DNA from 4 places in the Paenibacillus cucumis (ex Kampfer et al. 2016) genome. Region 1 is predicted to be linked to each of the others. Evidence: riboswitches for the same ligand, from Rfam matches in the RefSeq annotation. Region 1 holds a riboswitch; each other region holds the start of a gene.
The links. A riboswitch is a leader RNA that binds a small molecule or an ion and turns the genes downstream of it on or off. The one in region 1 is predicted to bind thiamine pyrophosphate.

Region 1 (5,934 bases):
TAGTTTCAAAAGCCAGTAGGACAGAATTGAACAGCTACTCCAAGGTTAGTTGGATATGCCAACGTATGCTTAGTGGAGAGCCGCTCAACAAGAATCCGACTGGCTTTTTCGTGCTTATGCCCTCGTTCAGTGTTGCTTTATTGCTGCGTTCTCTTATTCTGGCAGGCGATAAAAACGCTTGGTGTTCCGGTAAAAAAGACGTGTGGCTCGCTCGATTCCCATACCTGTAACCTCACTCCAGGCCTGAATCACCTGACGTGTCATAGCCGGGTGTGTCATCTTGTCTTGAAACGGCCCTTCAAAAGGCCAAGGCCCATCGGTCTCGGCCATCACTTGCTCTGCTGGATATTGCCTTGCGAGTTCGCGGATCTCCGTGTCGTATAGAATATCGGGTGTAAAGGAGATATAATACCCGTTGTTTGCCATACGCCGAATGGTCTGTTTTGATCCTTTGAACCAGTGAAAGTGGGCGCGTGTAAATTGATGTTTCTCCAGCAGTTCGCAGGCTATATCGGCATCCTCATACACGGCATGCAGGATGATGGGTTTATGGTGTTTTTTGGCGAGTATGATGAACTGCTCCAGCAGATCAATATATCCGTTTTGGTCAAAGCTAAGGCCTGCTCGCTGTGCTTCTTCACGGTTGTAATAGGGCAAGCCTACCTCACCGATGGCAATAGCATGTCCAATGTTTTCTTCAATCCAAAGAAAGAACTTTTCTTGCTCGTTGAGGGAGGGAAGTTGCTGTTCGGGATGATAGCCAAACGCCGGGTAGATGTAACGCGGATGCTGTTTAGCAAGTTCCAGATTGGCCTGAGCAGAAGCCAGATTCATGGAAACCGCAATGACGGCTTCGACCTGATGCGATGGTAAGCTTAGCAACATCTTCTCCTGTTCCTCGGGAGTGTATTTATCAAAATGAATGTGGGCATCGATTAATGGTGCAAACGTTGGAGAATGCATGGGGGAGTGCCTCCTTATATCGTAGGTATATATATATATAACGCCGATTTCATGGTGTCGGATCACCCATATTAGGAAAAATATAACTAAAAACCCGCGCTATCAAGATAGGCGGGCTTTCTGCTGTTCTTCTTTCATCCACTGGGCAATCTGCCGTTTGCGTTCGAGAAAGGCAGGCTCTTCTGTTATTTCATCTCGTCTTGGACGGTCAAAAGGAACATGTACCTCGTGTAGCACAGCCGCCGGTCGATTGGATAATACATAGACCCGATCCGCCAGTAGTAGTGCTTCCTCGATATTATGGGTGATGAATAGCACCGAGCGACGATTCTGTTCCCAGATATCTAGCAACCAGCGTTGCATGTCGCTCCGCGTCAGAGCATCGAGCGCGCTAAATGGCTCATCAAGCAGCATCAGTTCCTGCGGGCTGAGCAGTGCACGAAGGAAAGCAACACGCTGTTGCATTCCGCCTGACAGTTGATGAGGATATGCCCGCTCGAAGCCTGCAAGGCCAACGCTGCCCAGCCACTGTCTTGCCTCTGCGAGCGCTTCGGCACGCGGAGCAACGGGAGCAGTGAACGTTGTAGCAGAAGCGATCTCACCTGCCAGCAACACATTGTCTTCAATGGTTCGCCATGGGAAAAGGGCAGGTTGCTGCGGCATATAGCTGATATGTCCGCGTTGTCCCGTAACCTGCTTGCCATTCATGAGCACTTCGCCGTCCTGTGGCTTGAGCAGGCCGCCGATGATGTGGAACAGGGTACTTTTCCCGCATCCGGAAGGGCCAACGATGGCGACAAACTCCCCTTTTTGTACCGTAAGGGACAAGCCATTCAACACAGACAGTTTCCGCCGCCGTTCCTTGAAGGACACATGCAAGTTAACAATGTCTAGCGCGGGAGGAACCGAAATGGAACCCGGACCATTCGTTTTATCCTTCGGGTATCTTTTCATAGGGAATCACTTCCTAAGTACATAATACGTTAACCTCTGCTATGCAAAACTAGCGCTTCTGTGGGCGCCAGCGAACGAGCAGCTTCTCTAACAGCGCAATGAGCAGGAAAAGAAGCAGGCTGAGTGCCACGATAATCATGATGGCAACAAAAAGGCGATCCGTGCGGTAAGCCGATTTCTGCAACATCATATAATAACCGATGCCTTTGTCGGCACCAATCCATTCCGCGATGATGGCACCCATGACACTGTATGTGGCGGCGATTTTGACACCGGAAAATATCGATGGAAGGGCATGCGGAAGCTCCAGTTTCCAAAAAATATGACGGCGATTCGCACCTGCCATGCGCATATAGTTCATCATCGCCGCATCCGTGCGTGTTAGACCGTCCATGGCAGCGACTGCTACCGGGAAGAAGCAGACCAGAATGATAGTAATCAATTTGGGTAGCAGGCCAAAGCCGAACCAGATCAGCAGGAGCGGTGCGAGTGCGATGGTCGGGATATTTTGACTAAGAATAAGTAGTGGATACAAAGCTGACTTCAGAAAAGGGATCAGATGCAGCACCATCGCAATGAACAGACCGACCGCTGTCCCGGCGACAAATCCGATAAGGGTTAGCTGAATCGTTGCAGAGGCGTGCATACCCAATCGGTCAGCCTGAGACGCTGCTTCGCGAGCGATATCGGACGGGGCGGGCAACATCCATTTCTCAATGTGGAATAGGGAGACGGCCCCTTGCCATATCGCAATAAAGAGAATAACCGCCACAAGGGGCGGCCATACACTTCTGAAATAGGTAAACATTAGCGATATTTCTCCGTCAGTGTATCCATGCTGAATCCGTCCGGGCTATGTGCGATTTTGATCTGGGAGATGATACTTGGACTACCGGCTTCCACAAGCACCTCGTGCATTTTGCGAACAACCTCCAGCAGTTCATCCAGTTCGCCTTCCATGGTGGTATCTAGCGCATTGACCTGATATTTCAGGCCGGATTGCTGAATCACTTCGATGGCACGGTCTACGTATGGATAGGAGTTCTCGCCGTTCGGTGTTTTGGGAATAACCTGAATACTGAGTAATGTACTTGCCATGAGAGATTAATGCTCCTTTCGGGTGTGGGTGGATAAGTAGATATGGTCGTTGTACTCTATACCACTCCGATTGCAGTTCCCTCCCTAGATCGCTGTTATCCCCGAATTTTTAAATTCATCTTATAAAAATATTTCAATGTCTACACGGACACTTCAATGACAGAATAACCTTCCAATCCCTGTTATCCCCAGATTTTTTTGATTCCCTTTTCCAAAGGGGAAAATCCGGTGATAAAGGCGACCGCTCCGCTTTTTCAGGTTTTTTCTGTCCTTTCCGTTATGGTGTAAATAAATAGTTTAAATTATCAAGACGAGTAAATTCGGGGATGCGGGTGACTGCTTCGCTTCTTTAGAAGGGTTCTGTCCTCTCCGTTTCTTGTGTACAAAAAATTCAACTTATCCATTAAGCTGTGGAAAAAATTCAAGAGAAAGCGTACTTCTGAGGTAGCTTTCCATAGAAAGCCCTATAAGTGATCGCTTCGCTTCTTCAAGTTTTTCCTGTCCTCTTCGTTCAAAACGTGTAAATATCAAAGTTCATGGTTACATTTAGATTTAATATTACTGTGGTAAAAATTCGTTGGTGTATGCTTTCGTTACATCAATCTCTTTATCCAGCAGTTTCTTGCTGAACATCCAGTCGGTGTAGTTCTTCCACACCTCTTCCTTTTGTTCACCCCAGCGAGGGGCATCATCTTTGTATTTCGGGCTGAGCCACTTTTGACTTGCGAGTACTAATTCTTTGTCCAGGTCGGGAACAGCTTTGATCAAAATGTTCGCTGCTTCTTCAGGGTGATCAATCGCATATTGATATCCTTCAGAAGTGGCCTTCAGGAAAGCTCTCACCAGTTCAGGGTCTTTCTGAATCGTCTGTTCATTGGTCACGAGTACAGGGGTGTAATAGTCCAGCGCTTTGGCATAATCCTTCACATATAACATGTCAATCGGTTCCCCGCGTAATTCAGCCTCAATTCCTGTCCAGGCATAGAAAATCCACGCAAAGTCGATGTCCCGTTTCACAGCTGTGAAGAAGTCGGCATCGCCCATGTTAATCTTTTTGACTTTGGATACGTCAGCACCTTCGCCCTCCATAATGGATTGCATCACCGCTTCTTCCACCGGGGAACCCCAGCCGCCGTAAGTTTTACCTTCAAAGTCTTTGGGTGATTTGATCTTACGATCCACTGGAGCGGCAAAACCGGATGTATTATGCTGAATAACTGCGGCAATCGACACAAGGGGAACGTCCTGCGTACGCGCCTGAGTTACACTTTCCTGATAACTGACGCCAAACGGTACCTCACCCGAGGCAACCATCGTATCCGCACCGCCGGCTCCTGGCTGTACAATCTCCACATTTAAACCTGCTGCTTTATAAAAACCTTGGTCCACCGCTGCATACAGACCGGTATGATTCGTATTTGGAGTCCAGTCGAGCACGACCTTTACATCTTTCCGTGCAGTACCGCTCCCCTGGTTGGTTTGGTCCGAACCTGTCGCACCTTGCTGCTCTGTTGGAGCGGCTTCTTTGCCACCACATGCAGCTACGGTAACGAGTAGCACACACATGAGTAACATTCCCATCGTTTTACGCCATTTCATCGTGTTTCTCTCCTTCGGTATGTCCGGCCGGATGGCACGGGGGTACTCCTTGGCTTCATATCCAATCCCTTTGCATAAATCGACGGATTTATACGTGCGGGTTATCCGAATAACGTCATTTTTCTGTTTCTGCTTGTCAAAAGAAAACAAAAAAAGCGCCCCGTAATCTGGGACGCGTGCAGGCGTGAGAGAGTGGCGTTCAGCTTATAGCTGTGCCGTTGCAATATACTCCGATTCCTACGCTGGCATGATCCAGATCAGGTCTAAGGGTTAGTATCTTGATGGGATACACTCTCAGCCGGCCAATTCCGACTCCCCTGGGAAACTATGAAGTTACGGGCATTACTAGGTGTAATTATAGGCCAGTGACGGGAGTGTGTCTAGTCGGTAAATCGTTCACAGAATGTTCACTTATGTGAGTGTAGCCCGATTGTCTATAATGATCCAAGTTACAGAAAGGATGAGTGTATTGCCAGTAAGCAAGAAACAACAAGTGATTTTTGGACTTATGATGTGTACAGGAATGGTCGTAGTGATGATGACCTTCAATCTATGGCATACGGGGATGTTAAGTCAGATGTCCGTGCCGCAGCTATTGCTCCAATTTGTAATCTGTTTTGCCATCGCCTTTTTGGTGGAGTCGTTCATCGTGGGACCGATAGCGAGAAAAATCACATTTTCCTTCTCATTTGCGAGGTCGAGTAAAATTAAAGGTTTAGTTACGATGTCCTTTTTCATGGTAATCGGCATGGTTTTGCTCATGTCTTTATATGGCATCATTACAGCCTATACTGCAGGTCAGCTAGAAGGAGATTCCGTAATCAATGCGTATCTTCATACGATTGTACGTAACTTCGGTCTGGCATTGCCTTATCAGTTGATTGTACTCGGGCCGCTAGTGCGTTATGTATTTGGCAAGTTGTTCAAGGAACCAGCAGCCGTTGCGTCGGTTTAAATCATCGTATCGTTATCCATCATAACAAAAGTATTTCCTGGGCAATCCTGTGGTTTAAGAAGTTCTAGCGTAAGCGATCCAAAACAAAATACCAATAACCACAGCGGCAATAATGATGGTAGTGAAAACTCCGCTCAACCATGAACCTCGCTGGGCTTGGCGGGCAAGTTCATCTGCTCTTTGTTTGGCGGCTTCGCCCTCGGATGAATTCAGATGGTTTGGGTCCATATTCATGCAATATCTTCTCCCCTCGACAGCTTAATTTACCATAGTCTGAACTGTTATATAGGACAACTCATATATATTTGAAAAACGGTTACTCGACTAATTGTTTAATGGAAGCTAAAGCCATGACGATACTAATT
Region 2 (5,934 bases), on a different contig from region 1:
GTGAAAAGGACAATCAATACGTTAATCCAAGCGGTAAATTTAAGGCCATTATCGTTAAAGACCGATCCAATGTGGTTAGAGGTCTGATATTCCAGCAATCCTGACTGGAGCTGGTTGAATATGACCCGGAACACACAGCATATGATGCTGTTCTGTACGGCGGTTGTCCTTTTTGTGACAGCCTGCCTGTACGGGCAGTGGAATATCCGTATTTTAAACGAAGCCTTGAATGACAGGGTGAAAACAAATGCGGCTATGGAAGGAAGAGTTCATACGACACTTCTTACAGGTGGTTTTGTCGGATACACCGGAGCTGAGGTTCTGCATACGGTGCGGCAAATGACAGGTACAGGGGTTCATGTTGAGTTAGACGGTCATGAGTATGTGGTTGATCCACTTGAACATCGATCAGCTATGATTCCGGTTGAGCTGGATGGGAATTATCGAGTTGAATATAACCGAAGTGCATCGGGTGAATTGTTAAAGCTTTCTTTTTGGAAGGAGGTACAGAGACCGTGATCAATGCAGTATCCAAATTGTTTGCGGTATTGCTTGCCGTTCTACTGCTCTATGTGTATCCTGCAGCCGAGACTGCTGAACGTCAGGATGATATTGCACGCTTGACAGCGACTCAGAGTGTCATACGATTTGTGGATGCTGTCCGCACCAAGGGATATATCTCACCTCGAATGCTCGCGGAGTTTCAAGAACAGTTAGCCCAAACGGGCAATAACTATGACATATCCATGGAACATTTACACAAAAAATATGTCCCCCAGTATTCAGATCCGATGATTCAGAGTAGCTTCACGGGTACATACGAGGTTGTTCATGATGCATACTACTTGTCACAGATTCAGGAGCGGTTATATCCGTTGTCTAGCACATTGTCCGTCGATGATCCCGGGCGCAGATATACGCTCAATATGGGTGACTTCTTCACCGTGAGTCTTAAGAGTACCAACCGCACACCTTCCATGATGATACGAGAATGGTTACAAGGTACAGTTCAGGCTTCTGCGGTTTTTGCTTCTTATGGAGGTATGGTACTGAATGAAGATTACTGAGCTTTCTATCGTGTTTATTCTCATTTTCTTTCCGTTATTTTATATCCTCTCGTTTCATACGCAAGATGCGCAAGAGGCCAATGAACTGGCTTATCGCTACAAAACAGCGTTACAAACCGCAGTGATGGATGCTGGCGCGGTCATGCACCAGAATGAAAAACAACATGCTGAAGCAGGTTATGATTCTGCCAAGTTTGTTAAAGCGGATAAGGAACTAGCATTGACTACCTTTACCCAAACGATGGCATTAAACATGGGCATACAGGATGACAAGGAAGCTATTCAACATATGTTTGATTATATTCCAGCGATTGTAGTTCTGGATTATGATGGTTATTACATTTTTGCCAAGGAAACCGAGATGACTGGGGAGATGGAAAAGTCTCATAGACATGTGTGGAGTCCCAAAAAACCTTATACATATTCAGATTCAGACGGAAATAGCATTAATTTCACACTTGACGGTTATGTGTATGCTTATGATGCTGGTGCAGGGAAATGGATCGAAGGATTTCAGCAGGAGCTGGCCTCGAATTCCACGATTCCATTGCTTCAGGACTCTACAACTTTTGAACAGGTGCGGCGTAGCCGGATCGTGACCCGAATACAGGAAGAGCTTGCAGACGTAATCAATCGACATAATGAATTTTCCAGGAGAAATGGTGTCGCTTATCTATTCACGATGCCTTTAGTCTCGCAGGAAGATTGGTACAATTCGATCAATGATACGGGTATTATGGCTTTTATACAGGGGATCGCTGTAGGGGGTCAGAAGATTAACAATTATGCCATTGGTGGAGGCCGGCTAGTCAAAAAAACAGCGATCATTGGCGGGATTGATCCCGAAACAGGCATAAAATATCATTATCCTGCCACCTGTAACCCCGGTTTTCGTGCTGAAGAGGTGTTTACAACTGCAAGACAGGCAGCGGCCAGAGGTTATTTCGAATATGATTGCTTCGCGCAAGTGTCATTACTTTCAGAAAAGACTGAACCTGTGCTAGAATAGGGTTTTGGAACGTGAACTAAAAGTAATGTATATAGATAGGAGCAGTCTCATCTTATGAGTTTATTGTCAGTAGAGAACGTCAGTCACAATTTTGGAGACCGTACGTTATTTAAAAATGTTTCGTTTCGTCTGCTTGCTGGAGAACGAGTGGGTCTGGTTGGGGCTAATGGTGCCGGAAAATCAACCCTAATGAATATTCTCACCGGAAAATTGCTTAAGGATAGCGGTAAAGTGGAATGGACGCCAAAAGTTCGATATGGCTATTTGGATCAACATACGAAGTTAACACCAGGCAAGACCATTCGTGATGTGCTTAAAGATGCTTTTTTGCCGCTACTGGAACTGGAGAAGCAAATGATGGCCATTACGGATCAGATGGCTGATGCCGATCCAGACAAACTTGAGCAGTTGCTTGAAGAAATGGGCGATATTCAGGAACAGCTTGAACAGGGCGATTTTTATCTGATTGATGTGAAAGTGGAAGAAATGGCAAACGGTTTGGGATTAAATGCAATTGGCCTTGATCGGGATGTTGCAGCTCTCAGTGGTGGACAACGTACGAAAGTCCTGCTTGCAAAATTGTTGTTGGAGAAACCCACTGCCCTTTTGTTGGATGAGCCGACAAACTATCTGGATGTAGAGCATATTGAGTGGCTAACTAGATATTTGAAAGACTACCCATATGCTTTTCTATTGATTTCCCATGATACAGAGTTCATGAATGAAGTGGTTAATGTCATTTATCATCTGGAATTTGCAAAATTGACGCGTTATGCGGCCAACTATGAGAAATTTCTTGAAATGGCGGATATGCAGAAAGCACAGCATATTGATGCCTATGAGAAGCAACAGGAATACATCAAAAAGCAGGAAGATTTCATTCAACGAAACAAAGCTCGAGCTTCGACCTCTGGTCGAGCGAAAAGCCGGGAAAAACAACTTGGAAAGGTCGAGCGAATTGATCGACCAGACGAAGCAGCAAAACCAACATTTAAGTTCAAGGATGCCCGCGCAAGCAGCAAAACCGTTTTTGAAGGTATTGATTTTGAGATCGGTTATACGTATCCATTACTACCTAAGATGACCATGACGATTGAACGTGGTGAAAAGATCGCGATTGTGGGGTGTAACGGGGTAGGTAAATCAACACTGCTTAAAACAATCTTGGGTAAAATAGCGCCAATAAGCGGAAAAACGTTTCTTGGAGATTATTTGGAGACGGCATACTTTGAACAGGAAGTGCGAGCCGGGAATATTACACCGATCGATGATGTATGGAACGAGTTTTCACATCTAACGCAGAACGAGGTGCGAGGACATCTTGCACGTTGCGGGCTCAAAAATGAGCATATTACGCGTCCGCTTAACATGCTGAGCGGGGGGGAGCAAGCCAAAGTCCGTTTGTGCAAACTATTGATGCGTGAGAGCAACTGGGTCTTGTTTGATGAGCCGACAAACCATCTGGATGTAACGGCGAAGGCTGAGCTACAGCGGGCGCTGAAGGAATATAAAGGAACCGTTTTACTTGTATCGCACGAACCGGATTTTTATGAAGGCTGGGTCACCAAAACGTGGGATGTAGAAGAGTGGTCCGAAAAAGCACGATGACAAAAAAAACCGGTTGTGGTAATATAGGCTACAACTTCATATGAACACTGGGGGGGCCGCACGATGCGGCTGAGATGGAAGAATGCGATTCCGGACCCTTTGCACCTGATCTGGATCATACCAGCGTAGGGAAGTGGCGCGTTTCAGCGAAAACGATAGTAATGATTCTTAACGTAAGAACAGGATTTTATTACATCGTGATGCCAAGCGGTTCAATATCAAATAAACAGTTATAGATTTGACTATCAAACTGTTTAACAGGTATTTGTCAGACGCTTGTGATTGAACTGAACCTTTGTTTATACGCAGCCACTCCCCTACGGGAGTGGCTTTTTTGGTTTTATATTTGTCATTACTACTTCTCCAAGCCTGTAGCTGAAAGGAGCGAGAACGAGATTGCATACCTTGATGTTTGATTATGATGCTCATGAATCAGGTAAAACTTCAACAGACCAGTGGTACAAGCGGACAGATAAATCTGTACCAACCTGTGGACTAGAGCAAGACTTTTTTGAGTTACATGTGATATCTACGAATAAAGCGGAACAGTCAGTCATGTTGAAGGCAGTCAAAGATATTTGGCCTTATGTGCATTACATTCATATCCGGGAAAAGCAACTCTCGCAACAGGAATGTTTTAACTGGGCCAAATTGATGGCAGAAGCGGGTGTTCCAGCTTCCCGCATTGTAATCAACGGTGCGAACCTATATTCGTCAGGCTATTTTTATCAAGGGGTACATTGGAGCCAAGATATGCTGGAAAGGGCAAAAGTAATGGTAAAGCCGGAGAACAAGCATGATTTGAGGCTCCGGTTGGGGATATCGGTGCATTCGTTGCATGAAGCGAGAATTGCCGAAGAGTATGGCGCGGATTACCTTTTTTTCGGGCATGTGTACGCAAGTGCAAGCAAACCGGATTCTGTAGCGAGGGGATTAGATGCGTTATCGGAAGTGTGCTCCAGTGTCAAGGTGCCTGTTATTGCAATTGGGGGGATTCAGCCAGATAACATTCGGGCCGTCAGGTCTGCGGGAGCCAGGGGTGCTGCTGTGATCTCAAGTGTGTTAAAACATGCAAACCCTGCTCATGCTGCTGCGCTTCTTAAACAGGCTGTGGAAGCGGTGAAGTGAATGTTTCTCGATCAAAAAGTTGGAAATGACGCCAACCTAATAAGATCGGAATGTTGTTCAAACAAGGAGATGACAAAATGGTACAGAGAGGACCGAGTCAACCCGAGGAAGTGATCGACTCATCGTGTGAACAAGATAAGTTTAAGCGGCTACCGCTATCCGAAACTTCAACTAAGAAACCAGAAACCTTTCATGCAGAAACAATCATTGTGGGCGGTGGAGTCATAGGCTGTGCGATTGCTTTTGAACTGGCATCCCGAGGTCAGGAAGTACTGCTTGTTGAGCAGTCGGAGATTGCTAGCGGAGCTTCATGTGCAGCTGCCGGCATGCTGGCAGCAGATAGTGAGGATTTTGCTCATCCACTCATGGCACAAGCCGCATATGACAGTAGGGAATTACTTCATAAGCACAAAGAGCAAATATCCGCTTTAACAGGTATGGATCTTGGCTTACGGCGCAACGGATTTATCACACCGTTTCGTTCATACGGTGATCTAAGTAAATACAAGGATAGACGAAATACCACTTCCGGAGTGCAGCAACTTTGGTGGGATCGAAGCACAGTGCAACGAGAAGCGTTGTGGTTGAATCGGGATACGTACGGCGCTTATTACCGATCATTGGAGAGCGAAGTGTTGCCCGTGTCATTGACAAGAGCTTATGCGAGGTCAGCTGAAATGATGGGTGCCCGCATTTTGGAAGGAGTTCAAGATGTTCAGCTGATCGTAGATAAGCATGGTGTTCAAGGGATTAAAACGGCTAAGGGAGAGATGTGTTGCAAACATATTATCATAGCTGCTGGTTTACACGGGGAGCAACTCATGCATCAAGTGGGGATCGTTTTGCCTTCAAGTCCGGTGAAAGGTGAAATTATGGCCGTTCGGTTTACTACAGATCAGGCTGGAGGCAGACCCGATCGCACGGTATATGCAGAAGATGTCTATATTGTTCCGAAAGCAAACGGAGAGGTATGGATCGGAGCAACCAGTTTGCCAGGAAGAAAAGATCACAGTGTATCGGCAAATAGTATGCAACGATTGATTGGAGCGGCAAGTTATTGGGTTCCGGGAATCAAGGAGGCGGACTTTGTGCGGGCATGGGCAGGTATAAGACCTTCCACCC
Region 3 (5,934 bases), on a different contig from region 1:
AACGATGCATGTCCATCATGCATGTAAGGAGGAAACCAAGATGATCCGCATGCCTATTCAGCAAATGATCCCGTACCACCACCAATATCCGCGCAACACGGAGACCAATGTGCCCAAAAAGGAAAATGAGAACACTCAAGGCCTATCCTTCCATGAAATTTTACAGCAAAAAATGGCGAAAAAGAACGTATCCATGAACATGAGATAACGCTTTACATCTTTCCGGCTACTCCCTATACTACGTGTAAAAGGTGACATTTCAGGCGCGAAGTTTCTTAACCGATGGTTCACTCTAATTGTGTGATCTAGGCGCGTCTTGTAGCCACTCTACATAAAGGGGATTGCCTATGAGCACCATTGCCTGTTTCCACGCGCATCACTCCAATATCAGGTTGATTGAACAAGCCTTGACTTCCTATAATATCGAACTGGTTCACTATGTAGACCCCGGTCTTGATCGGCTCAAGCATGATGAGCATTTCAATAGTGCGCTTGTTCGGGAAAAAGTAAATCAGACATTGCAATGGATGAGCCGCTGTCACGCTGACGCCATTCTTGTAACATGCACCTTGTTCGCTGCCGTACTGGAACAAATACAACCGTTACCGATTAAGGTAACGGGTATTGACGATTCACTGCTCGCGATGATGGTAAAATATCCGAAGCGGTATTTGCTTGCGTTTACCAACCCTGCCACCGTAGAGCCGACGATGGCTCGATATCGTGACTATATGGATCGACACTTGGCAGGAAAGAACAAGCCTGAGCTTGAATCCGTGTTGCTCCCTGGTCTATTCGACATGATCATGCGAGGTGACCAGGAAGGCTACATCACCGCGTTAGAAGAAGCATTGCAGCAGCTTGCTCTTGAACGCAAGGATACTTGTCTTGTCGCTGCTCAGCTTTCCATGGCTCCTGCCGCTGAGCAGGCATCTTCCGATACAAGTATGACCATCTATACGCCGCTTTCATTATTAGGCGCGAATCTGGAGCGGGATATCGGTATCACGAAGAAAGTATAAGCATTTTCGCACTGTTTGCAGTTTCTAGTACGCGGTACCCTGCTTCATGACAAGGTTGGTCAGCCACAACTATGTAGACTTTTTATTTTGGAGGGAATGTAACCATGAAACATCTCACTGTAGAACCAGGTCAATCCATCGGGGGTATCCGTTTAGGCATGACACAAAATGAAGTTGAACAAACGGAAGCTTTCGGCTTTGATCCCAACGTGGAATATGATGCTCAAGGCAAAGTACATTTTATTGAATTTCATGAAAGTGATGAGTATAAGTGTATGCTGGGAGAACTTGATCTGCTTGGCACCGAGGCTGACATTTTGATACCGCAGTTGGACGCTATTGCGCCATATGACCGTGAAGATCCCGAGCTTGGTTGCAGTTTCCAGTTCGATCAGATCGGTTTGATCCTGTGGCGTCCGGTACCCATGACCCGAGAAGATATGAAGGAGCCGTGGTTCCTGGAGATGCCGCCTGAAAATCAACAGGATGAAATGAAACATCTCTGCTTCTCAACCGCAGCCGTCTATGCAAAAGGATATTACGAGTAACCTACAACTTAACATAAAAAAGTGACCCAAGCTCAGGCACTACAGTCCTGTCGGGTCACTTTTTTCAGTTGTGGAAGCTTACGACCTCGCCCGATACTCCTCAGCCTTCGCCTGCATCCCGGCGGCTACTGCTTCATCATCGTTCAGGCCGCGATCTGCGGCAAAGGCACGGATGTCCTGCGTGATGCGCATACTGCAGAACTTCGGTCCGCACATGGAACAGAAATGTGCTTCCTTCGCCCCTTCTGCGGGTAACGTCTCATCGTGGTAAGACAGTGCCCGTTCTGGGTCAAGTGACAGGTTAAACTGATCTCTCCAGCGGAACTCGAAGCGTGCCTTCGACAGTGCATCATCCCGGCGCTGAGCGCGTGGGTGGCCTTTGGCTAGGTCTGCGGCATGGGCAGCTATTTTATAAGCGATAACCCCTTCACGTACATCATCCTTGTTCGGAAGCCCCAGATGCTCCTTTGGAGTGACATAGCAGAGCATAGACGTACCAAACCAGCCAATCATCGCTGCCCCAATCGCAGACGTAATATGATCATATCCCGGTGCGATGTCTGTGGTCAGTGGCCCGAGCGTATAAAACGGCGCTTCCTGGCAGATCTCCATCTGCAAATCCACATTCTCCTTGATCTTGTGCATCGGCACATGCCCCGGCCCTTCAATCATCACCTGCACATCATGCTTCCATGCAATCTGCGTTAATTCCCCAAGTGTGGCGAGCTCCGCCATCTGTGCTTCATCATTGGCATCGTAGATGCTACCTGGACGCAGTCCGTCCCCGAGGGAGAAAGCAACGTCATACCTTTTCATAATCTCGCAGATTTCTTCAAAATGAGTGTACAAAAAGTTCTCCTGATGATGTGCCAGGCACCACGCCGCCATAATTGACCCGCCTCTAGACACTATTCCCGTCATCCGTTTCGCTGTCATCGGAATATATCGGAGCAACACACCCGCATGAATTGTAAAATAGTCCACGCCCTGCTCCGCCTGTTCAATCAGCGTATCCCGGTACAACTCCCAAGTGAGGGCCTCCGCCTCGCCATTTACCTTCTCCAGTGCCTGATAGAGCGGCACCGTACCAATCGGCACTGGGGAGTTACGGATGATCCATTCCCGTGTGGTATGAATGTCTTTGCCTGTGGAGAGATCCATTACCGTATCCGATCCCCAGCGAACAGCCCAGGTCATCTTCTCCACCTCCTCCTCGATAGAGGAAGATACAGCGGAATTACCTATGTTGGCGTTGATCTTCACGTGAAAATGACGCCCAATCAGCATCGGCTCACTCTCCGGGTGATTGATGTTGGATGGAAGAATAGCCCGGCCGCTCGCCAGCTCCTGCCGCACGAATTCAGGCTCTACGCCTTCACGAATAGCGGCGTACTCCATCTCGGGCGTAATCAAGCCCTGCCTTGCATAATGCATCTGTGTGACAGAGCGTCCAGCCTGAGCACGTAGCGGTTGACCGCGGAATCCCGGGTACTCCTCTGCCCCGGCTCTCCGTCCTCCCGCCTTCAATCCGTTATCCTCCGGCTTCACTGCGCGGCCCTCATATGCTTCAACGTCACCGCGCTCCATAATCCAGTGATTTCGGAGCGCAGGTAATCCCTTCCGAATATCCATCTGGAATTCGGGATCGGTCATCGGGCCGCTCGTATCGTAGACACGCAGCGGCTCATTATGCTCCACCCCTTGGGGAGTATTCGTATCATGAAGGGCAATTTCACGCTCCGGTACAGCAATGTCCGGTCGTGAGCCCTGAATGTAGACTTTGCGGCTGCCCGGGAAGGGTTGTACCCCTCCAGCCGCTCCGGTTTTCTTTTCCACCGGATGACCATCGCGCCCTGTTTCCTCTATTCCCATCTGTTGCCCTGTTTGGTTACCTGTATTCATGTCTCCTGTTTCCTCCTCTGTGATCTTCATTTGCCCATATCGTCCACCAATGTGACAGCTTTGACTTACCACACCTGTCTGGAAAAAGCAGAGCACAGAAGCACAGCAGGATTGACCCTGCATAAGCAGCTAGAATGATCCAAAAGACAACTTTTATGTACAATCAGCATGAGCACGAAACACGAGATCACTTCTCTTAGAAGTCCAGGCATATATGCCGCAATTATTGTGCTGTCACTTCCAAGGTGAAATACAACAACTGAATCTCTGCTTGCCGCTGTAAATAAAAAAAGCCGGTTCCGAAGGAACCGACTAATGTCCATCACCATACACGCAACAAGGGCCACCTGCTGCAATACAGCATGGATCCCGGGTTAACGTCTGTGGTGTCTGTGGTCATATGGCCGATTACTTCCCTACGCTGGTATGATCCAGATCAGGTGCAAAGGGTCCGGGATCTCATGCGATCCCGTCTCAGTCCGGACAATTCGGACTCCCCCAGTAACGTAAACGTATTGCGACAATCAAGCCGCTGTTCAACTTAAAATATGACATTCAACCGACCCCGCTGGGTCGTCCATTACAGAGTAGCGTAATCTGGGCTTAAATTCAACCTTAATATTCCAGAGAGGAAATTCCCTTCGAGCAAAACTTCATGCAAGAGCCTTCCCCTATGGCAACATAAGTCCCATTTGTACAGCTGCTTCTTTCAACACAGGCGCGTACTCATGTAATGTCTCTTGCGAGAGCCTGCTAACAGGTCCAGACACGGAAAGCGCTGCTGCAATGTTGCCTCTGCGATCCATAATTGGCACAGACACAGCGGCAGCTCCCGGCTCGCGTTCCTCATAGCTGGTTGCGTAGCCACTCACTCGAATGTCTTCCATTTGTGCCAGATAGACGGCCGGATCGATAAATACTGGCCATTCCGGGCCGTTCATCAGTTCCTCCCGATCCTCATCAGCGGCAAAAGCCATTAATACTTTGCTGGAGGCTCCTACGGAAAGCGGCAGTCTGACCCCTACAGGTGCAACCCGCCGAATCGCCTGATCACTCTGCACAGCCTGAATCCGAATCCGTTCACCGCCGTCACGAAGGTAGAGACTTACGGTTTCGCCCAAGCGATCACGCAGCCTCTCCATTGCAGGTAACAGCAAAATTGCAGGATCGTCACTACGTGACATATGCGCTGACAGCTCCCAGATCCGAATACCTAGCCGATACTTTTCGGTTGCCGCATCACGTATTACGAACCCCCGATCCTCCAGTGTAGCCATCAATCGATGTACCGTACTTTTGTGCAAACCGATCTGACTAGCAATTTCAGTGAGTCCAAGATCACTGCGCGTGGTAAAACATAATAATATATCCAGCGCCCGTTCTACAGCCCGGACGGTTAACTTGCGGTCTTCCATGGCATGATGCCCTCCTCATGTTTCATCACATGAAACTTGGTTACATAAATTATATGAGAAACGGTCTCATCTGTAAACCAAAAAGAACCGTTTTGAAGATGATCTGAAAACAAAAAAATGAACAAGGATATCCAATTGGCACATCGTAATCTCCTGTAATTTACACACTATGGAATTGTTACCTCTACATCTTAAGAACTATATAACAATTGCGTAACAAATACCTCCAATCAATTGACTTTGACTATATCGGGACATACGATAAAGATAGAAACGAATTTAGATAAAATATCAAAAGCGTGACTTTAGCATTAGGATGCCATTGTCATGAATACGTGCTAAAAAGTACCTATATGCTATTTTCATATCGTTATGATCTTGTCCTTGTCCATATTAATCCTCAACCGAAACTCAAAGGAGGGGCGTGCATGTATCCGACATCCCAGAGCGAAGCCCCGCTGCATACCAAAGTGTCCGATCTGCCCTCTTCGTTGTCACCGAGGCTGATTCGGTTCAAACATATTGTCGTAGCGTTGCTGCTCTCCGTTGTATTTTTTCTGTTGTTTTGTTTTATTGCCTTACACGGTTATATTGCTTGGGTGCTCTCCAACCCTACGGTCGCACCGGTGTTTTCGAACCCGATGCAGGCCAAAAACATGAAATATGAGGACATTACATTCCCTGCGGCCGACGGTAGCAGAACCATGCAAGGCTGGTATATCCCTGCGAATACCGATACGGGCAAAACCATCATCTTCAGCCACGGTTATGGAGCCAATCGGGAGGAAACCTGGGTGCCTATGTATGACCTCGCCCATTACGCGCACCAGCTCGGGTTTAATGTGGTGATGTTCGATTACGGCTTTGCCTCTCAGGTCAACCGAGCGGTAGCAACAGGTGGTAAAGCTGAGTCTCAGCAATTGCTGGGAGCTATTCAGTTTGCTAAACAGCGCGGAGCACAGGAGCTGGTCGTCTGGGGATTTTCCATGGGAGCAGGCACGGCTCTGCAAACCGGACTGCTAACCAAAGAAGTGGATGCCATGATTC
Region 4 (5,934 bases), on a different contig from region 1:
TAACTATCGATAGGGCTAAATGTAAATTCCCCATTGTGATACTGTAAATTATTCAATTCCCGCTCTTGACCGTTATAGTATGCATGTACCACAAAGTCTTCAGCAGTCAGTCCAGATGCATCCAGTCCATTGGTAAATGTCAGTTTAGCACTTCCATTTGTAACCTGAATCCCTTCAAGTCTTGGGTGTGTCAATTCATTATATACTGCAACAGTCACTGGAACTTGAATTTGATATTCTCCGTATTTAGCCTTCACAACGGTTGTACCGTTAGCTACAGCTTGAATTTTACCAGAGTTTACAGTGACAATGCTGTTATCTTCCACTTCCCAGTTTGCAAGAGAGGTAACATCTTTGTTCGCTGAGCCAGCTACACCTGTAAGTACAATTTGTTTCGTTGCATTTACAGCTGAAAGATCACTAATTTCAGGTAAGTATACCAAACTAGTCACTGTAGGATCTGCTTCAATTCTTGGATGCTGTTGCAACCCGCTAAAGTCACTTCCCTCTACATTGACTTGTGCAGAAGTTAACGCACCCGCTCCAGAGAATTGCACAATAGCGTCCAGTATTGCGCGATTTACGGTTGCACCTTGATTGATTTTGAAAACCGTATTCAGTGCTTGTTGGAACACCTCGAGATTCCCGATGCTGGAGTTGTCTCCAAACTCTACTGAAATCTGCTCTGCATGAACCATAATAGAGTCAAACGTTCCGTTCAACACTACCGCAGCATTATGTGGAATAGAGTCTGTCAATTCAATTGGACCAACATCACCTGTGGAATCATTCTTTACGATGGCTCCAGACTTGATCTCAATCTGTTGTACATCACTCGCACCTTCCAGAACCAAACGAACACTTCCATCTGCCTTATCCACAATTACAGTCGCAAGAACAGAGTTCAGTGCATGGATACTGTTAGGTCCTCCACCTTTGATGCTAGTTGTTCCTGTAACAGTAACGTGATCAAGTGTAACATCTCCATTAGCTACAGATTCAAGAACTTGAAGGTTACCATTGATCTTAGTGTCTTTCAGAATTACACCTTGAGAACCAATCGTGACATTACCAGTTACGTTACCCAAAGTGTATGTGCCTGGAGAAGTAAGGTTTTTGCTGGAAGTTTGTTGACCTCCTCCATTATTTCCACCTGTGTTGTTATTATTTCCATTATCCCCGGTAGAGCTATTGTTGCTACTGTTACCTTTATTGCTGTTTTCAGAAGGCTTCGTTGTTTCTGGTTTTGTGGGGTTAGAGTTGTTTGTATCTTCGTCTGTCTTCGCAGGAATCATAATATTATCATATGTAGACTTATTCATGACAAACTCATAAGCAAGTCTTGCTAATGCTTGTCGATCCGCTACACCCGTTGGATTAAACGTTGTTGTTCCGTCTTTCCGAACAATACCTTTAATAAATCCGGATTGATATGCGAGTGACACAGAATCCTTCGCCCAGTCTGATACTTTATCCAAATCAGCGAGCTGTGGCTTTGTTGTTTGAGTTGGTGCGTTCTTTGTTTCCCAGCCGAATGCTCTTACGAAAAATACAGCCAGTTCCTCTCTCGTAACTTTTTTATCTGGAGAAAACGTATCCTTCGAGGTTCCTTGGGCAATACCAGATTGAACGAGTGCAGATACATAGCCAGAATACCATTTGGATTGCTCCACATCTTTAAAGGAACTAGCTACAGTAGAGTCAGGCTTTAATTGAAGCGCACCCACCATAATCTTTGCCAATTGAGCACGTGTTACTGAATCTGAGGGTTTAAATGTTCCATCCGCAAATCCAGCTAAAATACCTTTTTCAATTAACTTCGTAATTTCTGTTTTGGCATAGGAGTGTTCAACATCCTTAAATGACGTTACAGATGATGGGGCCACTTCCGCCGAGGCTAGCAATTGCATAGAAAACATAGAGGCAATCAATGATGTAGAGAGTACTGCTGACAACTTTCGATTAAACTTTTTCCATTTTAAATTCAAAACTCGACACACTCCTCTTAAACGTCCGTTATTAACACAAAAGTGTAACTTTTGAACTACTCCCCCTTTTATGATCAGTAGGATAATAATACCATGTATATTTATAAAAACAAGATTAATAGACTATCATTTTACATAATAGTTGAAATCATGAATCAAATGGTGCCTATTCTTTCCTAATAATAAATAAAAAAATGTGCTACTCGGAATATTACCGAATAACACACTTGAGTTATCTGTCGTATGATTTTAGGCTCCTGCTCCAAAGCGCTGCCGGTATCCGCATTTGCGGCAAAGTTCTTCTACAGCTTCCCGTTTGGAAAAACCGTATACCAGATTGTTCGCACGCTCTCCATCCACAATATCGGAAAAAGACTTTTCATGGATGTTTCCAAGGTTGATGACACCTTCTCCATCCAAACAGCATGGAACCACGGTTCCATCAACCAGCACAGCTGCCTGACTGCGTAATGCATGACAAAAACCTTTGCCATCATCTTCAGGTGCATCGAGGCTTGGCCATTGGAATTCATGGTCCTGATTCAGGTATACGTTGGGTGCAATTTTCACGCCACTACCCGCAACCACCTTTTCTTCAATACGGAAGTCCAGATTGAATTCCTTTTCCAGCACCTCAAGCGTCTCCCGATTGCGATTCATCTGAGCATTGGTGAAGTTATCCTGAGTCAGATTCCATAGTCTGAACGAGACAATGACGTTATGTTTCACCGCTTCACGAACAAAAGACAAGATGTTATGCAAATATCCGTCACGATCCGTAGAACCTTCATGGCCGTCAAAGCTGTGCAGCGAGAAATTCATCTGTCTCAGTGCAGGTTTGCCCAATAATTTATGCTGTGTCTTTGGCAGTAGCGTACCGTTGGTCGTAATGTTCACTTTAAATCCCTTGGCATGAGCCATATCCAGCAACAGGTCAATTTTGGGATGAAGCAGCGGTTCCCCTTTGACGTGCAGGTAAATATGTTTTGTGTGTGGTTTGATCTGATCCAATATATTATTAAAGACTTCAGGGTCGATGAATCCTTTGGCTCGCTTCGTTTGTGGACAAAAGCTGCATGCCAGATTACAGATACTCGTAATTTCAATATATACTTTCTTGAACGTTTTCAACTCAGGGTCCCCATTCTGCCGGGAGGAACAACGGTCCTGCCCTCATTCGTAGTACGGCCATATGAGCCAATCCCCATTATATCGGGTTCACGAGCTAAGGTAAATCAGAATAGCGGATCAGTAACAAAGTCCAGTGTATTTTTCATCCCCATTTCAAGGCTTAAATCCTCGCCCTATTTACATTAAGTCAAGATGGATATATGCTGAGTACATAACTGCATATCTTGTACATTTGCACTGGGGGAGCCTTGCGGCTGAGACGAATACGACGATTCGGACCCTTTGAACCTGATCTGGATTATACCAGCGGAGGGAAGTGGAGCGGCTTTTATTGGCAGTAGGGGATCTCTATCCTAGATGGGGATCAACTTCAGTTCAAACGTATAGCTCTGCTCATTTCTCCGGAAATGGGTGGGGCTTTTTTGTATTTCAGCCAGTCGTCTCGCTCATAACCATATCCATCATTTGAAAATAAGGAGGTCATTTGGATGTCTTATCTTGAACGTGTACGTTCACTCAATCCTTTGGTTCATAATATTACCAACCTTGTGGTTGCCCCTTTTACCGCAAATGGTCTGCTTGCCCTCGGAGCCTCTCCGTTTATGGCCTATGCTCATGAAGAAGTCGCTGACGTCGCTCGAATGGCTGGCGCGGTGGTTCTGAACATCGGCACATTGGATGAAAAGGTCGTTCAAGCGATACGTCTAGCCGGACAATCAGCCAATGCACATCATGTGCCTGTTGTCCTTGATCCTGTTGGTGCAGGAGCCACGACATATCGCACCGATACGGTACAGATGCTGGTTCGTGAGCTTCGTCTTACCGTATTAAGAGGCAATGTCGCCGAAGTGGCTCATGTCATTGGTGTGCCATGGAATATCAAAGGTGTGGATGCGGGAGTTGGCGAAGGAGACCGGATTGACATTGCCGAGCGGGCAGCGCAACAGCTTGACTGTATTGTCGTTATTACGGGCCAGTACGACATTATTACAGACGGATATCATACTTTCCTCACAAGCAACGGACATGCATTGCTCACCCAAGTTACCGGGGCAGGCTGTCTTCTCAGCTCAGTCATTGGTGCTTTTGCTGCGATTGCCGAGCCGGGGCGCGACATGCTGAACAGCGTGGTGGAAGCCGTCTCAACCTACGGTATAGCTGCCGAACAGGCCGCAGCACGAACGGCTCATCAAGGGCCGGGCAGCTTCCAGATTGAATTGTTAAATCAACTGGCGCAGGTGACACCTTCGCTGTTCTCCGAGCATGCACAAATCCGTCAGATTCGTGGAGGTGTGTGATGAATATTGCTCAAGCGTTAACGATTGCCGGGTCTGATAACGGCGGCGGTGCAGGAATTCAGGCGGATCTCAAAACCTTTCAGGAACTTGGTGTATACGGCATGACGGTCATTACTGCAATCGCCGCTCAGAACACTACAGGGGTTCAAGGCGTGTTTCCGATTGATTACGACGGCATTGCCCAGCAACTTGATTCAACGGGAGTCGACTTTCAGCCGCGTGCCCTCAAGACAGGTATGCTGTATAGTGCCGAGATTATTCGTCTTGTTGCGGCAAAATGTCAGCAATACGACTGGTCAAATCTGGTTATTGATCCCGTGATGGTTGCCAAAGGAGGTGCACCTCTGCTCCAGCAGGAGGCTGTGCAATCACTTGTGGAAGATCTGCTGCCTCTTGCTTTGGTTATCACACCTAACATTCCGGAAGCCGAACTACTTATCGGGAGTTCGATTCGGAACCTGAGTGAGCGCGAGGAAGCCGCAAAGCAATTGGTGCAGATGGGTTCAACATATGCCTTGATTAAAGGAGGACATGATACGGGAAGCGGTACGGTTATCGATGTCCTGTATGACGGGCATTCCTTTCATTATTTGGAGAACCTTCGTGTTATGACACGTCATACCCATGGAACCGGCTGCACGTTCTCTGCTGCCATTACGGCGGAACTGGCGAAGGGTGCCCCTATTCTGGCTGCCGTTACGACCGCGCGAGCATTCATTCAGGCAGCCATTGAAGATGAGCTGGGATTCGGGACCGGGCACGGGCCAACGAATCACTTTGCGTACCAGCACAGACAGCGGGGTGAACGCTGATGCGCAGATGGGATGCGGAAGCGGTCCGCCGCGCGCTACAGTTGTATTTGGTGATGGGTAGCGTCAATACGACGCGAGACCCGGTGGAGGTGCTCCGCCAGGCGATCACTGGCGGCATCACGCTGTTCCAGTTCCGAGAGAAGGGAACTGGTGCCCTGGCAGGCGAAGCCCGCAGAACGCTTGCGCTGCGGCTTCGTGAGGTGTGCGGCCAGCACGGGATACCGTTCATCGTGAACGATGATGTGGAGCTGGCTGTGGCGGTGGAGGCCGACGGTGTACACGTCGGCCAAGACGATGCGGACGCGGCGCTGGTACGCGCCCGCATCGGAGATGGGCGGATGCTTGGCGTATCCGCCCACTCCGCCCTTGAAGCCCGCCGTGCCGTGCAGGCGGGCGCAGACTATCTTGGCGTCGGGCCGATGTACCCGACGCGCTCCAAAGCGGATGCCCACGCTGTGCTGGGCCCCGCCGGGGTTGCGGAACTGCGCGCCGCAGGCATCGCAGTTCCGGTGGTCGGTATCGGCGGCATTACGCCCGATACCGCGGCCGCCGTGATGGCGGCTGGAGCCGACGGCGTAGCCGTCATCTCCGCCATCGCGGGCGCGGCCGATGTGCACGCAGCGACTGCACAGCTCGCTGCGATCACCCGCAGGGAGCAGGCGTAGCCATGCTCCCTGCCCCATTATGCAAAGGTTGCAGCCACTC

Region 2: linked by a shared signal. The riboswitch ahead of H7T88_RS16650 (thiamine phosphate synthase) and the one ahead of H7T88_RS24870 (ABC transporter substrate-binding protein) in region 1 are both predicted to bind thiamine pyrophosphate.
Region 3: linked by a shared signal. The riboswitch ahead of thiC (phosphomethylpyrimidine synthase ThiC) and the one ahead of H7T88_RS24870 (ABC transporter substrate-binding protein) in region 1 are both predicted to bind thiamine pyrophosphate.
Region 4: linked by a shared signal. The riboswitch ahead of thiM (hydroxyethylthiazole kinase) and the one ahead of H7T88_RS24870 (ABC transporter substrate-binding protein) in region 1 are both predicted to bind thiamine pyrophosphate.

Annotation. Positions count from the first base shown of each region.
Region 1 is NZ_JACLIC010000045.1:97,177-103,110, forward strand. Features, by position in the region: gene H7T88_RS24850 (TatD family hydrolase) at 154-963, opposite strand; gene H7T88_RS24855 (ABC transporter ATP-binding protein) at 1,066-1,917, opposite strand; gene H7T88_RS24860 (ABC transporter permease) at 1,967-2,725, opposite strand; gene H7T88_RS24865 (MTH1187 family thiamine-binding protein) at 2,725-3,015, opposite strand; gene H7T88_RS24870 (ABC transporter substrate-binding protein) at 3,574-4,614, opposite strand; TPP riboswitch at 4,831-4,943, opposite strand; gene H7T88_RS24875 (DUF2798 domain-containing protein) at 5,084-5,569, shown strand; gene H7T88_RS24880 (hypothetical protein) at 5,624-5,803, opposite strand.
Region 2 is NZ_JACLIC010000025.1:81,557-87,490, forward strand. Features, by position in the region: gene H7T88_RS16625 (ABC transporter permease) at 1-104, shown strand, start outside; gene H7T88_RS16630 (hypothetical protein) at 121-519, shown strand; gene H7T88_RS16635 (hypothetical protein) at 516-1,067, shown strand; gene H7T88_RS16640 (hypothetical protein) at 1,054-2,076, shown strand; gene H7T88_RS16645 (ABC-F family ATP-binding cassette domain-containing protein) at 2,131-3,684, shown strand; TPP riboswitch at 3,724-3,833, shown strand; gene H7T88_RS16650 (thiamine phosphate synthase) at 4,093-4,812, shown strand; gene thiO (glycine oxidase ThiO) at 4,890-5,934, shown strand, end outside.
Region 3 is NZ_JACLIC010000051.1:60,016-65,949, forward strand. Features, by position in the region: gene H7T88_RS26980 (hypothetical protein) at 41-208, shown strand; gene H7T88_RS26985 (aspartate/glutamate racemase family protein) at 348-1,022, shown strand; gene H7T88_RS26990 (hypothetical protein) at 1,127-1,570, shown strand; gene thiC (phosphomethylpyrimidine synthase ThiC) at 1,649-3,442, opposite strand; TPP riboswitch at 3,869-3,982, opposite strand; gene H7T88_RS27000 (IclR family transcriptional regulator) at 4,144-4,887, opposite strand; gene H7T88_RS27005 (alpha/beta hydrolase) at 5,316-5,934, shown strand, end outside.
Region 4 is NZ_JACLIC010000024.1:238,128-244,061, forward strand. Features, by position in the region: gene H7T88_RS16240 (S-layer homology domain-containing protein) at 1-1,988, opposite strand, end outside; gene H7T88_RS16245 (radical SAM/SPASM domain-containing protein) at 2,238-3,119, opposite strand; TPP riboswitch at 3,349-3,451, shown strand; gene thiM (hydroxyethylthiazole kinase) at 3,608-4,417, shown strand; gene thiD (bifunctional hydroxymethylpyrimidine kinase/phosphomethylpyrimidine kinase) at 4,417-5,229, shown strand; gene thiE (thiamine phosphate synthase) at 5,229-5,894, shown strand.